Regions from separate parts of the Ferdinandcohnia sp. GQ5 genome, predicted to be linked through region 2. Evidence: riboswitches for the same ligand, from Rfam matches in the RefSeq annotation. Region 2 holds a riboswitch; each other region holds the start of a gene.

Evidence for each region. Region 2 has a riboswitch for cyclic di-GMP ahead of AC6CHV_RS21765 (DNA-binding anti-repressor SinI). Riboswitches for the same ligand answer to the same signal wherever they lie in the genome.
Region 1: another riboswitch for cyclic di-GMP. It lies ahead of AC6CHV_RS04650 (peptide chain release factor 3); the one in region 2 lies ahead of AC6CHV_RS21765 (DNA-binding anti-repressor SinI).
Region 3: another riboswitch for cyclic di-GMP. It lies ahead of AC6CHV_RS07780 (EAL domain-containing protein); the one in region 2 lies ahead of AC6CHV_RS21765 (DNA-binding anti-repressor SinI).

The regions. Positions count from the first base shown of each region.
Region 1 covers NZ_JCAXEW010000003.1:74,323-77,469, reverse strand. Annotated here, with positions in the region: gene AC6CHV_RS04650 (peptide chain release factor 3) at 1-1,565, opposite strand, end outside; cyclic di-GMP riboswitch class I at 1,961-2,046, opposite strand; gene AC6CHV_RS04645 (DNA-binding protein) at 2,070-2,639, opposite strand; gene AC6CHV_RS04640 (DinB family protein) at 2,826-3,147, opposite strand, start outside.
Region 2 covers NZ_JCAXEW010000022.1:6,040-9,186, forward strand. Annotated here, with positions in the region: gene AC6CHV_RS21755 (DEAD/DEAH box helicase) at 1-529, shown strand, start outside; gene AC6CHV_RS21760 (YqhG family protein) at 507-1,301, shown strand; cyclic di-GMP riboswitch class I at 1,680-1,769, shown strand; gene AC6CHV_RS21765 (DNA-binding anti-repressor SinI) at 1,800-1,928, shown strand; gene AC6CHV_RS21770 (helix-turn-helix domain-containing protein) at 2,105-2,431, shown strand; gene AC6CHV_RS21775 (hypothetical protein) at 2,473-2,682, opposite strand; gene AC6CHV_RS21780 (DUF5658 family protein) at 2,697-2,993, opposite strand; gene AC6CHV_RS21785 (TasA family protein) at 3,135-3,147, opposite strand, start outside.
Region 3 covers NZ_JCAXEW010000005.1:57,894-61,040, forward strand. Annotated here, with positions in the region: gene AC6CHV_RS07775 (ArsR family transcriptional regulator) at 125-1,039, opposite strand; cyclic di-GMP riboswitch class I at 1,289-1,373, shown strand; gene AC6CHV_RS07780 (EAL domain-containing protein) at 1,465-2,175, shown strand; gene AC6CHV_RS07785 (PilZ domain-containing protein) at 2,190-2,735, shown strand.

The DNA.
Region 1 (3,147 bases), on a different contig from region 2:
TTACTTTCATAGAAGTCGATTAGTTCAACGTACTTGTTTTTATCTTGGAAATAACGATACGTAAAGTCATTTTCAAATAACACGACATATCGGTCGTTACGGTCCCGAACAAGTAGACTTCTTGAGTCAAATAGGCGAGTATCTACATCTTTATTGCCAATCCATCTTGGGATCCTGTTTCCAAGTGAAGTGAACTCAACAGAGACATTATATTCTCCCTCTAATCGATATTCAAACACATCATATTGAAGTTGGCCAACCGCACCAAGAATGAACTCATCACTTGATTCCTGTCTGAATAATTGAATTGCCCCTTCTTGAACGAGCTGTTCAATACCTTTTCTAAATTGCTTTGCTTTCATTACGTTCTTCACACGTACCTTACGATACATTTCAGGTGGGAACACAGGCAATTCCTGGTAATGCATATCTTCTTTTCCAGCTGTAAGGGTATCGCCGATTTGGTAGACATTTGGATCATAAATCCCTATAATATCGCCAGGATAAGCCTCATCTACTGTTTCACGGCTTGCAGCCATAAACTGCTGGGTTTGATTCAACTTGATTGATTTGCCTGTACGAGTGATGTTGACACTCATTCCACGTTCAAACTTCCCTGAGCAGACGCGAAGGAATGCAATTCGGTCGCGGTGCTTCGTGTTCATGTTTGCTTGGATTTTGAAAATATAGCCTGAGAACGTTTCGTCCTCTGGTGGAATTAAGCCAAGATTTGTTTTACGTGGCTTCGGTTCTGAAGCAAATTGTAAAAATGTATTAAAAAACGTTTCTACACCAAAGTTTGCGAGCGCACTACCAAAGAAGACGGGCGTAAGTTCACCTTTGGCTACACGTTCCACATCAAAATCATTTCCTGCTTCGTCCAATAAAAGTAATTCATCTTGTGTACTTTCATAAATCGGACTATCTGTAATTTCAGGATATTTGCCGTCCTCTAGCTCCTGTAATGAAATGATTTTTTCGTCTTCATTTCCAGTAAAATGTACAAATTGTTTGTTGTAACGGTCAACAATCCCTAAGAATCGTTTCCCCATTCCAACTGGCCAATTCATCGGATAAGACTCAATACCAAGGACCTCTTCAATTTCGGCTAAAAGTTCCAGTGGATCTTTTCCTTCACGGTCAAGCTTATTGATGAATGTAAAAATTGGAATACCTCTCATACGACAAACTTTAAATAGTTTAATCGTTTGTGGCTCGACACCTTTCGTGGAGTCGATGATCATCACAACACTGTCCACAGCTGTTAACGTACGATAAGTGTCCTCACTGAAGTCCTCGTGTCCTGGTGTATCAAGAATATTGACATAAAAGTTTTGGTATGGAAAACTCATCACACTTGACGTAACTGAAATCCCACGTTGCTTTTCAATCTCCATCCAGTCCGACGCAGCAAATTTTCCTGATTTTTTTCCTTTTACCGTACCTGTTTCACGAATTACATTACCAAAATATAATAATTTCTCAGTCATCGTCGTTTTACCGGCATCCGGGTGGGAGATGATGGCAAACGTTCTTCGTTTTTGAACTTCATCTATATAGCTCATGTAAATTATCCTTCCGTTATCACAGATTGTATCTAAAAAAATATATCACAATTAAAAAGGAACTACAACGAGAATTGATTCCAATTCCGCATAGCAAAGGTTCGAAAATAAAGCGATTCTGTGATTTAAATCACAGAATCCTATTTAGGTTCGCACTATACTAAAGATAGAAATAGAAAAAAACTATAATGAGGTGAGAGTTACATGTTTGTAGCATATTTTCTTGTTTTTAGTCTTATTCTAGTTTGTGTCGGTTTTGCAATGCAAATTATGAAAGGTGTAAAAGAAATAGATAACAATTCACTGGATCAATAATGTAGAAAAAGAAAATGGGAGAACTAGTTCAACTAGTATCTCCCATTTTTTCGTCATCAAATAAAGGAACCCTTCCATTCTATAGCAACCCGGCCACCATAGAGTTATCCTCCTTAGGCCCGTGGCTTTGCGTCATTGTCTTTCAACAATTTTGCCTTTTGTATAGTTTGGTTTTTATCAATGATGTATTTATTTCACTGCTTGATTCATACGCTGGTATTTACGTTGGATGCTAATTGGGCTACGGTTTAGTCTTTTCCCAATATCGGAAAACGGAGTACCTGTTGCCACAAGCTCAATCATAGAGTTAATTTCTACTGTAGTCCACGCCCGGTAATTGACCCTCTTTTGCTTTGAACGCTCTCCTTCCACCCAACATGGTTCAGGAACGATTGCATTTTTTTCAATTTTTGAAAAGTCAATTCGGCTTTTGTTCCTCTTTGCCCAATCCCAAAAATCCTCGGGTTTAATAAAGTAAAATTTTCGAGTATTTCGTGTTGCTTTTTTTGTGTACCTTAGTCCATGGTTATCAATCCATAGCTTTACAGACTTTGGATCAATTTTTAATAGAGTTGCCAATTCGTGCATAGTCAATTGACCAGTAAAGGATTTCGTGTTCGAAAGCCCTAATCTTTTAATCTTTAACTCAACTGCCGTTTCCGTCCTACGAAGGTGATTGGCAATGGTAGAGATTTTCATACGGCCTACATTATCCTTCAAAAACTCTATTTCTTCATATGTCCATGTTCTCTTCTTCAAATCAAAAATCCCCTTTTCATTCTTAATAGCACTAAGAATGAAAGGCCTTTTGATGACATACTCTTATCATATCATACTATTGAACTAAAAACACACTGACATTTTTATTTTCACTAGAATTGTCAAGTGCTTTTTATACTTTTATAGTATACAAGTTGAATGTGCATCTTTCCGGATAGTAGCTACTTATTTTTGAAGCATAAGCTTCATCGCATGAATTTGGCCTAAATGGTAGGCAATATGGAAGAGTGCTAGGTTCGTTATTTCACCAAAGGTTTCCAGCCCAAGAAAGGGTTGTTTCAGCCTTTCTTCCAAACGTTCAACAGGAATTTGCTGTATTCTAGTTACCTGATTGGTAAATTGATTTACAAGATCTGTTTTTGAGGGAATATCTCCATTCCAATCTGCAGGACTAGTTCCTTTAGCAAATAGGTTTATGTAATTTTCCGGTAGAGAAGTAGATTTCTTCGGATAACCAAACATGAACTGCTCATTGACCGTAACGAGA
Region 2 (3,147 bases):
GTATTTACAATGGTTTCTGCAACAGAATGGAATTTCATCTGTTCCATTTAGAGGTGGATTTAAACGCGGGAAAAAAGATTGGATGAGAGAATTGTTTAAAGGTAAGTTCCAGGTCTTGATTGCAACAGAAGCTGGTGGTGAAGGAATTAACCTACAATTCTGTAACCACATTATTAATTATGACCTCCCTTGGAATCCAATGAGGCTTGAGCAACGGATTGGGCGTATTCACCGCCTTGGCCAGGAAAAAGATGTTCATATTTATAATTTCGCAACAAAGAACACGGTTGAAGAGCATATTTTAAAGCTATTATATGAAAAAATTAATCTGTTTGAGCGTGTGATTGGACAATTGGATGATATCCTAACAAGATTGGATCTCGGTAACATCGAAGACCATATTCAGGATATCATGCTTCGTTCGCGGAGTGAGGGTGAAATGAAAATTAAGATGGAAAATTTAACTTCTATCATAAGCTTTGAAGAACAAAATGGTGGTGAGCAGCATGCAGCAACAGGAAATAGTTAACTTTCTTGAGAATTATTTTGTTTCAAACCATTGTGAAATTCTTGAACGTCATCCCGGATATATGACCGTACAATTAACCGTTGATTTAGATAAGCAATTAATGAATCGACCTTTTTATTGGACATATGTTGAAAAAACAGGCGGAACTCCAAATCCGATGAAGCTTACATTAATTACAGATCGGGATCAAACGCCTGACAATGTGAAGGGCGACTTTATTCATTTTGGTGCCCCCCGTTTACATCAGATTTTTGAATCGACGAAAAAGCTCGCAAGTTATATACGCTTGTATCAGCAATCACCGCCCGGTGCACAAGGGAATACCCCTCTTTTCCCGTGGCTTGGGTTGAATGTAAAAATTTCATACAAGAGTGACCGCAAGCGTGATGTGCTGATGTCACTCGGGTTACAGCTTATTAATGGAATCATTGTTGAAGATTTCCAAGAAAAAGTTGAAAAGTTGCCGCTTACTCCTAAGATACCTGATCATACGTATACAATGTCACCGCTTGTTAAGCCACAAAGTGGAATTAACCGTCTCCAGCAATATGTGCGAGGGTATGTTGAAACTCAGGACCACTCTTGGGCAGATGAAGCAAGGCAGCGCTGGGACGAAGATTTAGCCTTGCTAAATTCCTTTTATGAGGGCATCGAAGAAAAACCTGAAAGCTATGAAATTGAAAAAGAAGCACTCAAAGAGCAATACGAACCGAAAGTTCTTGTCGAAATTATCAATGGCGGGTTGTTTTATCTTTGTCAAAACACGATGTAAAATTGACCTATCCTCACCTTCCGAGGGTAGGTACTATTTTTTTGAGGGTATTTTAAAAGAAATCGTTCGACAAATTCCTTACAATTTTTTGGTAATTTTACAAAAAACCTGGTTAGAATATCACTATGTATTAACCAACCACTTCATTAAGTTTACATTTTATAGGTCTAAATCCCTATAATTCGAGTTTATTCTACATAAATAGAGTAAAACTACTAAAATTCGATTGGTCGGACGAACTATATTTCGTGTTTTGTAAATATTTTGACATCGACAGATTTTTACAGAAAATTTCATTTTCATGTTTTATACTTCTAAATGTAATACAAAGGTTCTATACATAAGAGACTATCGTTTTAGGTAGACGGCTAACATTCGAACAGACAAAGGCAAACCTATTGAAAAATAGGGACGCAAAGTCACAGGTCTAAGATTGGACGTAACAATTAAGACGGCTGGACTGCCTGGAATACTAATTGTATTTTGGGAGGAAACGAAATGTTAAATGAAGTACAAAACAAAGATGAGCAATTGGATCAAGATTGGATCGACCTTATATTAGAAGCAGTGGAGATGGGAATGAGCGTCCAGGATATTCAAGCTTTCCTCCAAAGTAAAACAGCATAACGGACCTTATCTATACATATAACAATAACCTTTTGAAGCTACGGATTGGAAACATAAGGATGCGAGGGAACCTAAATTATCGGGTTCCTTTTTATTTTTCAGTTTTTTGTGTTCTTGTTATAAAACATTTACTTCGTTATATGCTATAATAGGTATATGAAGGAAGGTGAGAAAGAATGATTGGTCAACGTATCAAAACATTTCGTTTGCAAAAACAATTATCCCTATCTGAACTAGCAGATCGCGCTGGAGTTGCCAAATCATACTTGAGCTCAATCGAACGGAATCTCCAATCAAACCCTTCTATCCAATTTCTTGAAAAAATATCTACAGTATTAGGAGTTACAGTCAACGAATTGCTCCATGAACAATCAGAACCTGAAAGTGTAGAACTTGATTCAGAATGGACTAGACTAGTACGCGAGGCAATGAAATCAGGAGTTTCCAAAGAGGAATTTCGATCATTCTTAGAATTCAACAAATGGAAGATGGATAATAAATAGAAAATGCTTCGGCACATTGGTTGCCTGAAGCATTTTTTATTTTATATGTATGTATCGAAAGTGGTATTACTGTGGGATTCAGATTGTTGAGGAATTGGGTATTTTTTCTGTAATGATGAAGGATATGCTTCTCCAGCATCACGGGCACGAAATGTTGCGAGATTATGATTACAAATTGGACAGTTCCATTTACCTTGTTTACTGCTCCTAAAAGATGGTCGATAACATCTTGAACATGTTTTTGTATACATAGAGACTCCTCCATTTAGAAAATTTGAGTAATCCAATAGCCATGGAGGATAAAAACATATGCATATAAAGCAGTGGCTACATAGGATAAAGAACGAATTAATCGGTTCACTGGGATACGAATGATAAAATAAAGTGAAATCAAACATAAAGAAAGCATTGCTTTTATAAGTAAAAATAAGACCGGATGGATTTCGTATATTGTGTACATTAACGGGTTGGCTTCTGATATATGGCCGCCAAGGATTCCGAAATGGGTGATAAATGCGTCTATGAGATTTAAAAAAGCTAGCAAAATGAGGATAAATTTCATTGGAAACCTCGCAAATCATCATTAATAAAGTTAAGTTAATATTGAGAACTTATTCAGATATATCCTATGATCCGCTTTTATTCATTCTCAATAAAGAATACACGAACGAATATACTCCCTATTAAATTAAATATCTATCAATCACGATCTTAAA
Region 3 (3,147 bases), on a different contig from region 2:
TCAACTTTCTGAAAATATTATTACATGTTTTATTGTTATAAATCAAGTATTTTTGTAATAATAATTTATGAAATAAAAAAAGCCTGATTGGAATAATATCCTTTCAGTCTCTTCCTATTGCAAATCAGTCCGCAACATATTGAATTTTCATGATTAATCCTTGTTCATAGTTTCCAAACTTGGAGCCAAACAAATTCAGTCCACCTAAATTTTTGGCATCTTTTTTAACACCAATTTGCAGCGAAATGTACGGCTTCTCTTGCAGTTTCAGGTCATCAATCGTCACGGTGGAGATTTTTACCCCATCTATATAACTGCCTTCGTGGTTTATTTTCCAATATTTCAACACACCATACTGAGTGTTGTGGGTTTCCCACCACCCCGGAGTTAAGAATCCCCTCTCGCCCCCAAAGTCTCCAGGGCTTGTCCAGCATCCGATTTCCTTTCCGTTAATCCAACAGGTGATATCAGAAGGCCAGTCTAGATTATGATAAGGAGCCTCCGAACATAATTCAACCGAGAAATTCAGCTCTTCGACCCATGCTCCGTAAGGAATCCTATTTGGGAAGTGATACTCAATATACCCGGAACGAAACCATATAAGTTGGGCATTTTTCCGTTCCGGCTCGTAAAAGGAACGGGGATCATCAAGGATATGGATGATTCCCTTATCGCTGAGCAGGCCACAGGTTGGTTCAATATCGCATTGCACATATTCGCCAATCTCAAGCTCAAAGGTTAAAATATCATCCTTTGGTGGTTCCTTCTCCTCAAGATCAATAATAATACGGTCATAGCGCTTTGAACTTACCTTCCGGCTCCCGCGACCGGGAACGATCTCAGTCGTGATTAATCCTGCCTCCTCCAGCTTTCTAACATTCACCGCTGTAGATGAAAACGGAATGTGTAACAAATCGGAAAGCTCATTTACATTTTTAGGGCCGCCAGTCAGAGAACGCATCATCTCCATTCGTTGTTCATTTGCGAGCGCTTTACATATTTCAATCGCTTCATGTAATGTTAATTGTAATGTTCTCAAAATAATCTTCCTTTATTACATATTTTATTATAATAAAAATACATGAAAAGGGATTTAACTGCAACTTTTCTTGTAAAGAAATAAGATTATCTAATTTTAATTTTACAATATTTTGTATTAATACTAAATTAGTAACTAGTTTAGTTGGTTACAAGTGAGTTTTTTGTCGTATTTTGTCAAAAAACGTTGTGAGGGATATTTTTTTAAACTATAATGAAAAGGATAAAAATATTATTTAATTAAAAGCTATAATGATAAAGGCAAACTTATCGAAAGGTAAGGACGCAAAGCTACGAGCCTAAAGCGATTTTGCAAGGGTAGTCGGGTTGCCGAATTAGCGGAGAATAGATGACTCCCGTTTTATTTCGGTGTAGTCATCTTTTTTATTAGGAAAATAAAAAAGATGAAAGGAGTGATTACTAAATATGATTAAAAATATGATTAAAAATGAATTATTCTCACACTTTTTCCAGCCCATTATTGATATTCAGACATGGACAAGGATTGGGTTTGAAGGACTTCTTAGAACCTCGTATTATGTAAATCCCGAAGAAACTTTTAAACTTGCGAAAACAGAAAAACAGCTCTATGAACTAGATTCGCGGTCTATTCATAAAGCTGCATTTACCTACCATTCGGCCGGATTTTCAAAAAAGGACGGATATTTGTTTTTGAATGTATTTCCATCTACCCTTACAAACCCAAATTTTCTGCCCTTTATTAAGAAAATTATTACAGAATATAACTACTTTAGTCAACAAGTCATCTTTGAAATTAGTGAAATGGAAACAATTACCGATTATTTAAGTTTAAGAGAGAATATTGCCATACTAAAAACAGAGGGTATTAAATTTGCTATTGATGATGTGGGAAAGGGAAACTCTAATCTAAAATCAATTATTGAATTAGATCCTAATTTTATTAAGTTAGATAAATATTTTTCTGAGAACTTGTATAGGGAACCTAAAAAACAAGAGTTAATTAAAACAATTCTCTATTACACTAATAATCATAATATTAACTTAGTACTTGAAGGACTTGAAACTGAAATGGATTTAGCAATTGCAAAATCCATTGGTGTAAAATACGGTCAGGGCTTTATTTTAGGAAGACCTAAAGCCCTTAAAATTGTATAAATGAGGTGATATGCTTGAGTTACATAGTTTTATCACACACTATAATTTTGTTTTTATTGTTAATCTTATTTATTAAAGTTGAGCGTAGACTATTAAAGCAAACCCAACAAATTGAGAACTTACATAAAAATAATAATTCATTGAAAAGTCAACTAGGGAAAGTAGAAAAATTCAAACTGGTCGAAAAGAGAGATTCTTGTAGACTTGAACTGCCTGGAATAGAGAGTACATTTACTCTTCTAGATTTTGGGAACAATTCTTTAGAATCATTAAAAAATAAGTCGTTTAATGGAATTGTTGATGATATTAGTATTGGTGGATTGAAATTTCATTCCTCTTATGAATTTCCGGTTAAATACAATATTATCATGAAAATAAACTTTACATTACAAGGTGAAGAATTCGATTTAAAAGGTAAAATTATCAGAAGAGAAGATCATATTAAGGGTAAATCAGTTTCGTATGGAGTACAGTTCCTTGATTTATCTATTAGTGACATTAAAAGATTAAATGTAACCCTTCACAATTTTCAAGAAACACAAAGAAATAAAATAAGTTAATTTAATAGTGTGAGCCCTCTACAACATCAATTTTAGAATATTGATTGTACCGCTGTTGCTTTATTTTTCAAATAGCTTCGTTAATGCTTGTAATGAAGGGCTCAAACTCCTTATCAGACTTCTTTGAAGAATAGGACGCAGAGAAGTATATCCCCAAAAATCCATCTAAAGTAATGTGCAAGTTATTCCATAAGTAGTTGATATCATAATTTCCATCTTTAAAAAAATGCCCCGTTTGTTTTTCTTGTAGTTCATCAATTTCAGCCTGTTTTTATATGGCCTTTGATTCCCTTAATTCACTTTGATAGACTAGTTCGATTAACCTTTTCAACTTTCATCATCATTGCATTGAATATACTTGTTTTATTATATTTCATGTTTTGGGAATCACTTGAAATTGTTTTTAATATTT